2 regions of the Mesorhizobium sp. CA13 genome follow, and region 1 is predicted to be linked to the other one. Evidence: predicted binding sites of a transcription regulator. Region 1 holds the regulator's gene; the other holds the start of a gene.
What was found. Region 1 encodes PhoB, which activates phosphate uptake and scavenging genes when phosphate is short. Its sites were predicted from a motif close to TGTCATNNANCTGTCAT; they were not measured.

Region 1 (7,642 bases):
CTGGTCTACAAGAAGCCCGGCGACGTGGCTGCGACCGGTGAAGCGCTCAAGTTCTTCGCCTGGTCCTACGCGAAGGGCGACGACATGGCCGGGGCGCTGGACTACGTTCCGATCCCCGACGCGGTCGTCAAGAGCGTCGAGGACATGTGGGCCAAGGACATCGTCGGCGAAGACGGCAAGCCGCTCTATTCCGCCATGTAATCCCTGCTGAATGAGGAGGGCGCTTCACGGCGCCCTCCCTGTCTTCCTTGAAACGCGAGGGCCAGATGACCGCCGTCTCCGAAGCCATGCCATCGTCGGCCGCCATGCGGGCCAGGGAAGCGACGGTCCGGCGCTTCGCGCTCACCGATACGATTTTCCGGGCGGCGACACGCTTTTCCGCCATCCTCGTCCTGCTCATCCTCGGCGGCGTGGCGATTTCGCTGTTTGCCGGCTCGTGGGAAGCGCTGTCGAAATTCGGGTTCTCCTTCCTGACGACCGAATCGTGGAACCCGGTTACCGAGAATTTCGGGGCGCTGGCCCCGATCTACGGAACCATCGTCACCGCCGCCATCGCTATCCTGATCGCCGTTCCCATCGGCATCGGCATCGCCATCTTCCTTACCGAACTCTGCCCGCGGCCACTCCGGCGCCCCATCGGCATCGCCGTCGAGCTGCTTGCCGGCATACCCTCCATCATCTACGGCATCTGGGGCCTGTTCGTGTTCGCGCCGTTCCTGCAGACGACGGTGCAGCCCTTCATCATCAAGCTTTTCCACGACGTGCCGGGGCTCTCCAGCCTGTTTGCGGGTCCGCCCTACGGCATCGGCCTTTTGACCTCGGCGCTGATCCTTGCCATCATGGTCCTGCCCTTCATCACCTCGATCACCAAGGATGTCTTCGACACGGTGCCGGCGGTGCTGAAGGAATCGGCCTATGGCATCGGCTGCACGACCTGGGAGGTCACGCGCCGCGTCGTCATCCCCTATACCCGCGTCGGCATCATGGGCGGCGTCATGCTCGGCCTCGGCCGCGCGCTCGGCGAAACCATGGCGGTAACCTTCGTCATCGGCAACGCCCACCGCATCAGCGCCTCGCTTTTCGCGCCCGGCACGACGATCTCGGCAACCATCGCCAACGAATTCACCGAAGCCGACGGCGATCTCTATACGTCTTCGCTGGTGGCGCTCGGCCTGATCCTGTTCGTCATCACTTTCCTGATCCTTGCCCTTGCGCGCTACATGCTGCTGCGCATGGACAGCCGCACGGGAGCCTGACCGATGTCGACGGCCACATCGCTTCACAATCGACGCAAGCGCAGGAATGCCGTGATGATGACGCTATGCGTCACGGCGGCGGGCGTCGGTCTGGCCTGGCTGGCGCTGATCCTCGGCGCACTGCTCTATAAGGGCCTGTCGGGTGTTTCGCTGTCTGTGTTCACCGAAATGACACCGCCGCCCGGCGATGCCGGCGGCCTGCTCAATGCCATCTACGGCAGTATCATGATGACAGTCATCGCCGTCATCGTCGGCACGCCGATCGGTGTCCTCGCTGGGACCTACATGGCCGAATATGGCCGCTTCTCGCGCCTCACCACGATCGTGCGCTTCATCAACGACATCCTGCTGTCGGCACCCTCGATCATCGTCGGCCTGTTCGTCTACGAGCTGCTGGTGCGGCCGATGGGACATTTCTCGGCGATCGCCGGTGCCGTCGCGCTGGCCATCCTGGTCATCCCGGTCGTCGTGCGCACCACCGAGGACATGCTCAACCTCGTGCCTAACGCCTTGCGCGAGGCCGGCGCCGCGATCGGCGCGCCGCGTTGGGTGGTCATCCGCTCGGTCGCCTACCGTGCGGCGCTGTCGGGCATCGTCACCGGCATATTGCTGGCCATCGCCCGCATTTCCGGCGAGACGGCGCCGCTGCTCTTCACAGCGCTCAACAACCAGTTCTGGTCGAGCAATCTCAACGCGCCGATGGCCAGCCTGCCCGTCACCATCTTCCAGTTCGCTCTCAGCCCCTACGAGGAATGGCAGCAGCTGGCGTGGACCGGCGCACTCATAATCACCCTTACGGTTCTCGGGCTGAGCATCTTGGCCCGCAGCCTTACCGGACGCAGAGAGGACAGATGAAGCCGATGTTGTCCACCGAGTTGAACACGCCCGAAGTCGCGGTCGAGAAAGCCAAGATCGAGGTCAAGAACCTCAATTTCTACTACGGCCAGTCGAAGGCGCTGAAGGATATCAGCCTGTCGCTGCCCGAGCGCAGCGTCACCGCCTTCATAGGGCCTTCGGGCTGCGGGAAGTCGACGCTGCTGCGCGTCTTCAACCGCATCTACGAGCTTTACCCGAAGCAGAGCGCCGAGGGCCAGGTGCTGCTCGACGGCCAGAACATCCTCGACCGTTCGCAGGACCTCAACCTGCTCAGAACCAAGATCGGCATGGTGTTCCAGAAGCCGACGCCGTTCCCGATGTCGATTTACGAGAACATCGCGTTCGGCGTCAGGCTCTATGAGAAGCTCAGCAAGGCCGAGATGGACGGCCGTGTCGAGCAGGCGCTGAAGCGCGCGGCACTGTGGAGCGAGGTCAAGGACAAGCTCAACGCCAGTGGCCTCAGCCTTTCGGGCGGCCAGCAGCAGCGCCTCTGCATCGCCCGCACGGTGGCGGTGAAGCCAGAGGTCATCCTGCTCGACGAACCTGCCTCGGCGCTCGATCCGCTGTCGACCGCCAAGATCGAGGAACTGATCGACGAGCTGCAGGCCGATTATACGATCGTCATCGTCACCCATAACATGCAGCAGGCGGCGCGCGTGTCGAAGCAGACCGCCTTCATGTATCTGGGCGAGCTGGTCGAGTTCGACCGCACCGAGAAGATATTCACGTCGCCCCGCGAGAAGCGCACGCAGGACTATATCACCGGCCGCTTCGGCTGATCCCAGGCATACGAGGACCAAGATCATGGCCGAACATACAGTCGCAGCCTTTGACGAAGATCTCGGACAGATCAGCAGGCTGATCCGCGACATGGGCGATCTCGCCTCATCGATGGTCGGCGGCGCCACCAAGGCGCTCCTGAATTCCGACAATGCGCTCGCCCAGCGCGTCGTCTCCGACGACGCGATCATGGATGCGCGCCAGCGCGAACTCGACGACCGCGCCATCACGCTGATCGCCAAGCGGCAGCCCATGGCGGACGATCTGCGCCATGTCGTCGGCTCGATCCGCATGGCGGGCGATCTCGAACGCATCGGCGATCTCGCCAAGAACATCGCCAAGCGCGTCGGCACCGTCGGCCTGGCCGCCACGCCGCGCGACCTGTCGCACTCCATCGACGCCATGGCGCAGCTGGTGCTGATCCAGGTGCAGGGCGTGATCGAGGAGTATGGCGCCCGTGATGCCTCGGCGCTAGCCAAGCTGCGTGCCGACGATGAACGCATCGACGTCAAATACACATCGGTGTTCCGCGAGCTGCTGACCTACATGATGGAGGATCCGCGCAACATCACCGCCTGCACGCATCTTTTGTTCTGCGCCAAGAACCTCGAGCGCATCGGTGATCACGTGACCAACATTGCCGAAAATGCCTATTATGTGCTGACCGGCACGCAATTGCCCGCCAATCGCCCGAAGCAGGACGAGACGGCGATGTCGGCGCCAGTGGCGTGACGGCAGGGGTGACCAGTCGATGATCGCGCCACGCATCATGGTGGTGGAGGACGAGGAGCCGCTGGGTGTGTTGCTCCGTTACAATCTGGAATCGGAGGGTTACCAGGTCGAGGTGGTGACGCGCGGCGACGAGGCCGAGATCCGCCTACAGGAGAATGTCCCTGACCTTCTTGTGCTCGACTGGATGGTGCCGGTGGTTTCCGGCATCGAGCTCTGCCGCCGTCTCCGGATGCGGCCCGAGACCGAGCGGCTGCCGATCATCATGCTGACGGCGCGCGGCGAAGAGAGCGACCGCGTGCGCGGTCTCTCCACCGGCGCCGACGACTATCTGGTCAAGCCGTTCTCGACGCCGGAATTCATGGCACGCGTCAAGGCGCTGCTGCGCCGGGCCAAGCCGGAAGTGCTGTCCAGCGTGCTCAAGGTCGGCGATATCGTGCTCGATCGTGAATCGCACCGGGTCTACCGCAAGAAGAGCGAGATCCGGCTCGGCCCGACCGAATTCCGCCTGCTTGAATTCATGATGCGCCATCCCGGCCGCGTGTTCTCGCGCAGCCAGCTGCTCGACAATGTCTGGGGCGAAACGATCTATATCGACGAGCGCACCGTCGACGTGCATGTCGGCCGGCTGCGCAAGGCCGTCAACAACGGCCGCATGCCTGACGTGATCCGTACTATCCGTGGCGCGGGGTATGCGATCCGCGAAGACTAGGGATATGTCACGCAACATTCTCGCCCACGCCTGATTTCGCCTGTGCCCCCGGTGCGAAAATTTCCTGGTCGACGAAGGTCAGCGCGCGCATGGCGCAGCCCTCGCGGATCAGCGGCAGTTCGTTCGGCTCGGTGTCGAAGGAAATCGATTTCGAGTGCTGGCCGCCGGCGGTCTGGGCAATGGCTTCGCGCAGAGCCGGCTCGATCAGGTCGAAGGCGGCGGCGCTGACGCCGACCATGGCGACCGGCGCCGGATCGATCAGGGCGAACAGGCTGCCAAGGCCATAGCCCAGCGCCTCGCCGGCCTTGCGGTAGGCTTCGCGCTCCGGCCCGTCCTTTTCGCGCGCCGAGGCCGCCAGCGCACGCATGTCGGCGTCGCTGACGTCGACGGGCTCGGTGTCCTCGCCAAGCTGCCTCGCGTTGCGCCAGATGGCATAGTTCCCGGCATAGGCCTCGACGCAGCCGCGCCGGCCGCAGCGGCAGAGCGCCCCGCCCGGGCGATGGATCATGTGGCCGAACTCGCCTCCGGATGAATGGGTACCGGTGAACAGTTCGCCCTTCAGCACCAGGCCCATGCCGATGCCGTGCGACAACAGGATGGCGATGAAGTCGTCGCGGTAGCGCCGGGGATCGCGCCAGCGCAGCGCCACCGCCATCATGTTGCAATCGTTCTCCATGGTGGCGGGAATGCCGAACTCGGCCTCCAGTATGTCGGCGAAGGCAATATTGGTCTGCGGCGTGATCGGCGACCACAGCATGGCGCGCGCATCCGTGTCGGTGATGCCCTGGATCGCCAGAGCGATACGGGCGATGCTGGCGACGTCGAGGTCGGGATCCTCGAACCGTCGCCTGACGATGGCTACGCATTCGCCGATCAGCGCCTCGCGCGACAGGGTCAGCGTGTCCAGCCGGCGCTGCTCTTCCGATATCACCTGGCCGGCATAGTCGATGACGGCGACGGAGAGGAAATTCAGCGACAGCACCACGGTCATCACCGCAGCGGCTTCAGGGTTGAGGCTGAGGCCGACCTGCGGCCGGCCGCGTTTCAGCGCACCGGCCTCGCTCGGCTTGCTCTGCGCCAGGATGCCTTCGCCGATCAGGTCGGAGGAGATCGCCGATATGGTGGAATGGCTGAGCCCGGTGGTCGCGGCAATCTCGGTGCGCGAGGGCTGCCCGGCACGGCGCACGGCCGCGATCACCATCGCCCGATTGCGTCGGCGCAGATCGTCGTGGCGGATTCCGACCGACATGTTTCTCGCATCCTCCCGGTCGCCGTCTTCTCTCCCCAGGCCCAGCGACCGCCAAATACTGGCAGAACCGGCCCTGGCTGTCATTATTTATTCCGGAGCTCGAAAAAAATTCACGAGGACATCAAAATACATCAGAATCGACGTTGACAGCGTTCCGACGATGGACCAGTGTTTTTTCGAGGCTCGAAAAAATAGAGCCTTTGTGCCGGCCTTCGGGCCTGTTTGGTCGCGCCATACGCGGCGCAGGGAGGATAAGATGAAGAGATTCACAGCCGCTATCCTGGCGGGTGTCGCCATGTCGCTGACGCTCGCGCCGGTCGCGCAGGCGAAGGACAAGGTCATCGGCGTTTCCTGGTCGAACTTCCAGGAAGAGCGTTGGAAGACCGACGAGGCCGCCATGAAGAAGGCAATCGAAGCCGCCGGCGACAAGTATATTTCCGCCGACGCCCAGTCCAACCCCGGCAAGCAGCTCACCGACGTCGAGAGCCTGATCTCGCAGGGCGCCAATTCGCTGATCATCCTGGCGCAGGACGCCTCCGCCATCGGCCCGGCGGTGCAGAAGGCGCTCGACGAAGGCATTCCGGTCGTCGGCTATGACCGCCTGATCGAGAACAAGGACGTCTTCTATCTGACCTTCGATAACAAGGAAGTCGGCCGCATGCAGGCCCGCGAGGTGTTCAAGGTGAAGCCGGAAGGCAACTACGTCTTCATCAAGGGCTCGGGTGCCGATCCGAATGCCGATTTCCTGTTCTCGGGCTCGATGGAAGTGCTCAAGGACGCCATCGACAGCGGCAAGATCAAGAATGTCGGCGAGGCCTATACCGATGGCTGGCTGCCGGCCAACGCCCAGAAGAACATGGAGCAGTTCCTGACCGCCAACGACAACAAGGTCGACGCGGTGGTCGCGGCCAATGACGGCACTGCCGGCGGCGTCGTCGCGGCGCTGACGGCTCAAGGTTTGGCCGGCACCGTGCCGGTGTCGGGCCAGGACGGTGATCATGCCGCGCTGAACCGGATCGCGCTCGGCACGCAGACCGTGTCGGTGTGGAAGGACGCGCGGGAACTCGGCAAGAACGCCGCGGAGATCGCCTCGCAACTGGCCGACGGCAAGAAGATGACCGATATTGCCGGCGTCAAGGACTTCACCACGCCCGGCGGGAACACCGTCAAATCGTTGTTCCTGACCCCGGTTGCGATCACCAAGGACAATCTCAACGTCGTGATCGACGCTGGCTGGATCAAGAAGGACGAGGTCTGTGCCGGCGTCGCGGCGGGCAGCGTCGCGGCCTGCAACTGATCTTCCATTTCAAGCGATGAACGCCGCGGCTGCCAAGCCGCGGCGTTTTTTCAAGAAGATTTGTTTTCCGCCCCGGGGCGGGTAACTTCTAGGCTGGGTTCCGGCATCCGCGTCAGACGGGCAGGCCGGTGGGAGAAAATCATGACCGACACGACGTCCAACCCGCAGGCCGACACCGCGCGTGCGTCGGAGCTCGGCGCCGTCGCCCGGTTCCTGAAGGCGACCGAGATCGACACGCGTATGCTTGGCATGATCGGCGCGCTGCTGCTGATCTGGATCGGGTTGCATGTCCTGTCCAGCCTGCGTCTCGGCGTCAATCCGCTCGATTTCGACAGCCGTACCTTCCTCACGCCGCGCAATCTGTGGAACCTGTCGGTGCAGACCTCGGCCGTCGCCATCATGGCCTCAGGCATGGTGCTGGTCATCGTCATGCGCAACATCGATCTGTCCGTCGGTTCGGCCGAAGGGTTGATCGGCATGGTCATGGGCTTCGCCCAGGTGCATTTCCTGGTGCGGATGGTCGGACTCGAGCTCGGCAACCCATGGATCTGGGTCCTGGCGCTGGTCATCGGCCTGGTGCTCGGCCTGTTGATCGGCGCCTTCCAGGGCTTCGTCATCGCCTATCTCGAAGTGCCGGCCTTCATCGTCACGCTGGGCGGATTGCTGGTCTGGCGCGGTGCCGCCTGGTGGGTCACCAGCGGCCAAACGGTGGCGCCGCTCAACACGACGTTCCAGCTGATGGG
Region 2 (7,642 bases), on a different contig from region 1:
CGATCTGGGTCCGCAAGACGCCGAAGAAGCAGGCCGAGGAAATCGCCATGCATTTCCTCAAGCGCGTCAAGATCCCCGAGCAGGCCAACAAATATCCGGGCCAGCTCTCCGGCGGCCAGCAGCAGCGCGTGGCGATTGCCCGTTCGCTGTGCATGAACCCGCGCATCATGCTGTTCGATGAGCCGACCTCCGCTCTCGACCCGGAAATGATCAAGGAAGTACTGGAGACCATGGTTAGCCTTGCCGAGGAAGGCATGACCATGCTGTGCGTCACCCACGAAATGGGCTTTGCGCGGAAAGTCGCCAACCGGGTGATCTTCATGGATCAGGGCCAGATCGTCGAGCAGAACACGCCGGCCGAGTTCTTCGATCACCCGCGCCACGAGCGCACGAAGCTGTTCCTGTCGCAGATATTGCACTGAGCGCGCTGTTTCGTCGAAATGGAAGGAGCCCGGCCGCCACGGTCGGGCTTTTTCACATTTGGCCGACCGGATCGTTTCGATTGAAACGTGATGGAATCGCAAGAACTATGCCCGGATGAGAAAACGCCTTCGTTTGCTGGCCGTGCTGGTTGCCGCGGTGGTGCTGGTCGCGGCACTCGGCACGCTGGTGCCGCGACCGCTCTGGCCGGCTGCCGCGGCCGGCGAGGGCGTCAGGCACATTCTGGTGCTGAGCAATCCGATCCACACCGACATCGCCATTCCCGTCGATGACGGCGTGCGCCGGCGCTTTCGCTTCCTCGCCGCTGCCGGCCAGCCTTCCGATGCGCCCGAGGTGCGCTACATCGTCTTCGGCTGGGGCGGCCGCGCCTTCTACCTGGAGACGCCGACCTGGTCGCAGCTGAAGGCGATGCCCGTATTCAAGGCCTTGACGCTTGACGCTTCAGTGATGCACGTCGAGGTCGCCGGCGATATCTCCGGACCCGATGTCGCCGGCTTCGACATCCCGGAAGACCGTTTTGCCGCATTGCTCGACTTCATCGATGCGAGCTTTCAGCAAGGACCAGGCGGGCCGATCGTCATCGCCGGGGCCGCCTATTCCGATTTCGACCGCTTCTATGAGGCGAACGGCCATTTCAATGCGCTGGCCGGCTGCAACACCTGGACGGCCGCCGCCTTGCGAACCGCCGGCCTGCGCACCGGTTGGTGGAACCCGCTGCCGGTCTCGCTCGACCTGTCGATGCGGCTGTATAATTGATGATCCGGCCATCAGCCGATGTCACATGGCTGAAGAGCGCAGTTCAAAACATGGGCGCTGTCCCGCCAGCCTGTCGCGGCTGCGTTTCACCGTCACACAATTTTCCGCTCCTCCCATCCATAGAGCCAGTCCAGATCCGCCGCGAGCTTCTCCGCCGGCCGCGTCGCCAGGATCAGGTTGCGGGCGATCGCCACCGGGCCCGAGGCATGCCAGGCGAGGCGATTGAGGGCTCCACGCCGGATGACCTTGGCGACGCGCGGTCGCCGCAGGTTCTCCCATATGCTCAGGCTTTGGGCGGGATTGCCCGGGAAATCGGCAACCAAACCGGCAAGCGTGGCGGCATCCTCGATCGCCATCGCGGCGCCCTGTGCCGCAAACGGCGTCATGGCATGCGCTGCGTCGCCGACCAGCGCGATGCGGCCCGACCTTACCCATGGCTGCTTCTGATCGACCGTATGGACCGGCCAGGCCGCCCACGGGCCGGCCAACTCCGCAAGCCTTGCCAGCGCCGGCGCGGTGCGGCGCATGGCGCCGGCCAGGATTGCGGGATCGGCATGGCCGGACCAGCTTTCGGCGATGCGCTCGCCCTTGGTGAAAGCGACGAGGTTGATGGCGCTGCCCTTGCTGACGGGGTAGGCGACCATGTGAAAGCCGGGATGCAGGAAGGTGGTGACGCAGTCCGGTGCACCGATCTCTGCAAAAGCTTGCCCGGCAGGACCGTCTGCGCTGACGGTTGCCCGCCAGGCCAGTTCGCCGGAGAAGTGGCTTTTCGCAGGCCTGGGTTTCCTTCGTTGGTCTGCAAGTGCGCGCACCGACGACCAGACGCCATCGGCGCCGACCAGAAGGAAACCTTCCGCCGCGACGGGCCTGCCACCCACATCGGCTGCCGCGGTGATGCCGGAACTGCTGGTCGCGACGCTGCCAAGGCGCGCGCCGGTGGTGAGATGAACATGCGGCATGGCAGCAACGCGCGCCATCAGCGCGTTTTGCAGGTCCGCTCGATGCGCCACGAGGTAGGGCGCACCCCAGCGCGCCTCGCCGGCTTGCCCAAGCGGCACGCGCGCCAGTTCACGCAGACTTGCGGCATCCTTCAGCACCACGGCTTCCGGCTTGACGGCATTGGGAAGAAGTACGTCGAGTACGCCGAGCCCACGCAGGATGCGCGTGGCGTTGGGCGAAAGCTGGATGCCGGCGCCCGCCGCCTCGAGGCGCTGCGCCTGTTCGAAGATCCGTACGGGATATCCGCGCTCGGCGAAAGCCAGCGCCGCGGTCAGCCCGGCAATACCCGCCCCGGCGATGATGACTTGCCGGGACTGTGCGTCTGCCATTGGCCCGGCCGCTGAAGGTCAGGCGGCCTGGTCGATGTAGAGGCAGCCGGCCGGCAGCGTTTCCATCGCCGTCAGCTTCGGCGAATAGCGGTAGAGCGTCGAGCAGTAGGGGCAGACTTTCTCATTGTCGTCGCCCATGTCGAGAAACACATGCGGATGGTCGAAGGGCGGGTTGGCCCCGGTGCACATGAATTCCTTGACGCCGATATCGATCGCCGGATGGCCCGCATCGTTCTGGAAATGGGGAATGGAACCGCCTGCCATCGTCGTCTCCTTTAGCGCAGTCTGCTCAGCGTTTGGATCATAACCGGCCTGTTTGCAAGTTCGATGAAATGAAACTGTCGCAAAAGCCTGTCAGAGGATAAGTTAAGCCGGTTAACCGGCTGGAGCATCGCAGCCAGGCGCAACAGCCTGGGCGCCGCCCGAAAGCGGCGAAGCAACCAGACGTGGGAAGAGCAGGAACCATGAACGAATTGAAGCCGGTCCAGAGCGAATTCATCAATGCGGAAGCGGCAAGCCCGGAAGGCAATCCGGATCGTTTCGTCAATCGCGAGTTCTCCTGGTTGCAGTTCAACCGCCGCGTGCTCGAGGAATCGCAGAACACAAACCATCCGCTGCTGGAGAGGGTACGTTTCCTGTCGATCTCCGCAGCCAATCTCGACGAGTTCTTCATGGTGCGCGTAGCCGGTCTCGCCGGCCAGGTTCGCGAAGGCATCGTGTTGAGAAGCCCGGACGGGCGTACCCCCGAACAGCAGCTCGAACAGCTGCTGCGCGAGGTCGAACGGTTGCAGGAAGACCAGCAGAAAAGCCTCTCGGCGCTGACCGTGCTGCTCAACAAGGAAGGCATCGAGAGCATCACCCGCGACGCGCTGACGAAGGACGAGAAGGCCTGGCTGGAGGAGCACTTCCAGGATCAGGTGTTTCCTGTTCTCACGCCATTGTCGATCGACCCGGCGCACCCATTCCCGTTCATCCCCAATCTCGGCTTCTCGATGGCGCTGCAGCTTCGCCATCGCAAGAACGGCGAGGAGATGAGCGCGCTCCTGCGCCTGCCGGTGGCGCTGAAGCGCTTCATCCGCCTGCCGGACCGCAAGCACCATGTCCGCTTCATCCCGCTGGAAGAGGCGGTCGGCCTTTACATCGGCAAGTTGTTCCCGGGATACGAGGTCAAGGGCTCCGGCACGTTCCGCATCATCCGCGACAGCGACATCGAGGTCGAGGAGGAATCGGAAGATCTCGTGCGCCTGTTCGAGACCGCGCTGAAGCGCCGCCGCCGCGGCTCCGTCATTCGCATCGAGTTCGACATGCTAATGCCGGCCGAACTGCGCGAATTCGTCGCCGGCGAACTCGGCGTTTCGTCGAGCCGCATCAGCGTCCTGACCGGCCCGCTGGCGCTCAGCCAGATTTCGGAGATCGTGGCCGTTGCCCGCGACGACCTCAAATTCACGCCCTACAATCCGCGTTTCCCCGAGCGCATCCGCGAGCATGGCGGCGACTGCTTCGCCGCCATCCGCGAGAAGGACATCATCGTCCACCATCCCTACGAATCCTTCGACGTGGTGGTTCAGTTCCTGCGCCAGGCGATGGCCGACCCGGAAGTGGTGGCGATCAAGCAGACGCTTTACCGCACCTCCAATGACAGCCCGATCGTGCGTGCGCTGGTCGACGCGGCCGAGGCCGGCAAGTCGGTGACGGCCCTGGTCGAGCTCAAGGCCCGCTTCGATGAGGAGGCCAACATCCGCTGGGCGCGCGACCTCGAACGCGCCGGCGTCCAGGTCGTGTTCGGCTTCCTCGAGCTCAAGACCCACGCCAAAATGTCTCTTGTAGTGCGGCGCGAGGACGGCAAGCTGCGCAACTATGTGCATCTGGGCACCGGCAATTACCATCCCGTGACCGCGCGCATCTACACCGACCTGTCCTTCTTCACCACGGATGCCACGATCGCGCGCGATGTCGCCCAGCTTTTCAACTTCATCACCGGCTATGCCGAGCCGACCGCGGAAATGCGGCTGGCGATCTCGCCCTTCACGCTGAGGAACCGTATCCTGCAGCACATTTCCGATGAGGTCGCCCATGCACTCGAGGGACGGCCGGCACGCATCTGGATGAAGATGAACGCCCTTGTCGATCCGATCGTCATCGACGCGCTCTACGACGCCAGCCGCGCCGGCGTCGAGATCGACCTCGTCGTGCGCGGCATATGCTGTCTGCGGCCGCAGGTACCGGGCCTGTCGGAAAACATCAGGGTCAAGTCGATCGTCGGCCGTTTCCTCGAGCACAGCCGCATCTATTGCTTCGGCAATGGCCATGGCTTGCCGTCGGACGAGGCGGTCGTCTACATCTCCTCGGCCGACCTCATGCCGCGCAATCTTGACCGTCGCGTCGAGACCATGGTGCCGATCACCAACCCAACTGTGCATGAACAGGTTCTGGGCCAGATCATGCTCGGCAACATCATGGACAATCAGCAAAGTTTCGACGTATTGGCTGATGGAACCTCCCGGCGCGTCGTGCTCGAGGAGGGCGAGGAACCGTTCAACGCACAGGAATATTTCATGACCAATCCGAGCCTGTCGGGACGGGGTGATGCGCTGAAATCGCATGCGCCGAAGCGGATCGCGCAATTCAAGCGCCGCAAGAAGAACGCCGCCGCCTGATGCTGTCCGATTCCCAGGGCCGGCTGCAGGATCGCCGACCGCTGTCCATCATCGACATCGGCTCGAATTCGATCCGCCTTGTCGTCTATGAGGGGCTGGCGCGCTCGCCGACCATGCTGTTCAACGAAAAGATGCTGGCGGGCCTCGGCCGCGGCATCGTGTCGACGGGGAAGCTCGACCCCGAGGGCGTGACACGGTCAATGGAGGAGTTCCGCCGCTTCCGCGCGCTCTCCGACCAGGCCGGCGCCGAGCACATGTACGTGCTGGCGACCGCGGCGGCCCGCGAGGCCGTCAACGGCCCCGATTTCATCCACCGCGCCGAAGACGTGCTCAAGACCGAGATCCGCGTGATCAGCGGCCGCGAGGAAGCCTATTATTCCGCGCTCGGCGTCATCTCCGGCTTTCATCCGGCCAACGGTATTGCGGGTGACCTCGGTGGCGGCAGCCTTGAACTGGTCGACGTCAATGGCGAAGCGATCGGCGACGGCATAACGTTACCGCTGGGCGGCCTGCGCCTGCAGGACATGGCCAAGAACTCCCTCACGCAGGCGGCGAAAATCGTGCGCGACGAGCTGGGGCGGGCGAAGCTGCTGAAAGGCGGGCAGGGCAGGCCTTTCTATGCCGTTGGCGGCACCTGGCGAAATCTCGCCCGGCTGCACATGGAGATGACCAACTATCCGCTTGGCGTCATGCACCACTACGAGGTCGGCGTCGAAAGTGCCGCCAATTTCCTGCGGCAAGTGGCGAAAGGCGAGATCGAGAAGATCAAGGGCATCGAGGGCGTTTCGAAGAACCGCCGCTCGCTCCTGCCTTACGGCGCCATCGTGCTGCAGGAAATCATGGCGGCGATGCAGCCGTCGAAGATCATCGTCTCGGCGCTCGGCGTGCGCGAAGGCTTCCTCTATTCCCTGCTCGACCAGGCCGAGCAGAAGGCCGATCCGCTGATCTCGGCATCGGAGGAACTCGCCCGGCTGCGCTCGCGCTCGGTCACCCATGCGCATGAACTCGTCGACTGGACGGCCAGGACCTTTGCCGCTTTCGGCATCGACGAGACCGAGGACGAGGCGCGCTACCGCCACGCCGCGGCATTGCTGGCCGACATCGGTTGGCGCGCGCATCCCGAATATCGCGGCAAGCAATCGCTCAACATCATCGCGCATGCCTCCTTTTTCGGCGTCGACCACCCTGGCCGCGCCTATCTGGCGATGGCCAACGCGTATAGGCACGACGGCATCTTCAACGAAGCCATCGCGCCCGAGATCAAGGCGCTGGCGACACCGCGCTATCTGGAGCGGGCGCGGGTGCTGGCGGCGTCGATGCGCGTCGTCTACCTGCTGACCGCCTCGATGCCCGGCGTCATGCCCAGGCTGAAATGGGAACAGCGCGGCAATGGCGTGCTGGCGCTGGTCTTGCCGGCATCTCTGGCAGATCTCTATGGCGAGCGGCCCGCCGGGCGCTTGGCGCAACTGGCGCGAATTACCGGCCGCCGCCTGGTGCTGGCGGTCGAAGGCGGCCCGAGCGTTTCGGTGAAGTAGGGCCTCACGCCGAACCGCGGCCGTCGATCGACCAGGCGCCGGCCCCGGCCATCGCCAGCGCCAGGAAACCGCCCGCAATGGCGATGTCCTTCATCAGCATCTGCGAATGCAGCAAGGCGAGCATCGCGTCGTCGCCGCCTTGGCCGTAATGGCCGATGAAACCAGCGACGATGCAGAAGGCGGCGAGCAGCAGCGCAACGATCCTGGTCTGGAAACCGACCAGGATAAGCAATCCGGCGATCAGCTCGAACAAGCCGGTTCCCCAGGCGGCAAGCGTCGGCAACGGCAGGCCGAGGCCGGAGAAATAGCCCGCCGTGCCGGCAATGTCGCTCAAGGCATGAAAGCCGGACGGGACAAACAATGCGGCCAGCAGCAGCCGGGAAAGCAGAAGCAGCGCGTTGCGAGGCATGTTGGTTATCCTCCATCGTCGGCGTCGCCGGCTCTGCTCGACCATCCCGATTCTAGCAGAAATTGCCGACTGGCGGAAAATTCCGGCCGGTATATCCCGACAACGAAAAGGCGGCGCGGAAAATTCCGCGCCGCCTTTTGGTTCAGCTATTTGCCAGGGTGGCTTCAGCCGCGCTTGGCGTCGATCGAATAGGCGCCGGCGCCTGAGGAAGCCAGCACGAGGAAGCCGCCGGTGATCGCCAGGTTCTTCATGAAGTTGATCATCTGCATCTGGTCGGCCCAGCCGGTGTGGGCGACCAGGGCCGTGGCGACGGTGAAGATCGCCAGCACCCAGGCGGCAATCCGGGTCTGGAAGCCGACGAGAATGGCCAGACCGCCGAGCAGTTCGATGAGGCCGACGACGAGGGCCGTCACGGTCGGCAAGGGCAGGCCGAGGCCGCCGAAATAGGCCGCGGTGCCGGAAAGGGCGCTGAGCTTGCCGAAACCGGAAAGCAGGAAAATGACCGCGAGCAGGATG

Region 2: a site for PhoB is predicted at 2,854-2,870, ahead of LB566_RS01835 (RNA degradosome polyphosphate kinase). Genes of this name have one in related genera too.

The regions. Positions count from the first base shown of each region.
Region 1 is NZ_JAIUHS010000017.1:39,416-47,057, reverse strand. It holds gene pstS (phosphate ABC transporter substrate-binding protein PstS) at 1-201, shown strand, start outside; gene pstC (phosphate ABC transporter permease subunit PstC) at 267-1,256, shown strand; gene pstA (phosphate ABC transporter permease PstA) at 1,260-2,111, shown strand; gene pstB (phosphate ABC transporter ATP-binding protein PstB) at 2,108-2,911, shown strand; gene phoU (phosphate signaling complex protein PhoU) at 2,937-3,644, shown strand; gene phoB (phosphate regulon transcriptional regulator PhoB) at 3,664-4,353, shown strand; gene LB566_RS27695 (ROK family protein) at 4,361-5,602, opposite strand; gene xylF (D-xylose ABC transporter substrate-binding protein) at 5,859-6,899, shown strand; gene LB566_RS27685 (sugar ABC transporter permease) at 7,041-7,642, shown strand, end outside.
Region 2 is NZ_JAIUHS010000001.1:352,310-359,951, reverse strand. It holds gene LB566_RS01855 (amino acid ABC transporter ATP-binding protein) at 1-422, shown strand, start outside; gene LB566_RS01850 (TIGR02117 family protein) at 538-1,197, shown strand; gene LB566_RS01845 (FAD-dependent monooxygenase) at 1,290-2,525, opposite strand; gene LB566_RS01840 (zinc-finger domain-containing protein) at 2,544-2,789, opposite strand; gene LB566_RS01835 (RNA degradosome polyphosphate kinase) at 2,990-5,182, shown strand; gene ppx (exopolyphosphatase) at 5,182-6,717, shown strand; gene LB566_RS01825 (DoxX family protein) at 6,722-7,126, opposite strand; gene LB566_RS01820 (DoxX family protein) at 7,291-7,642, opposite strand, start outside.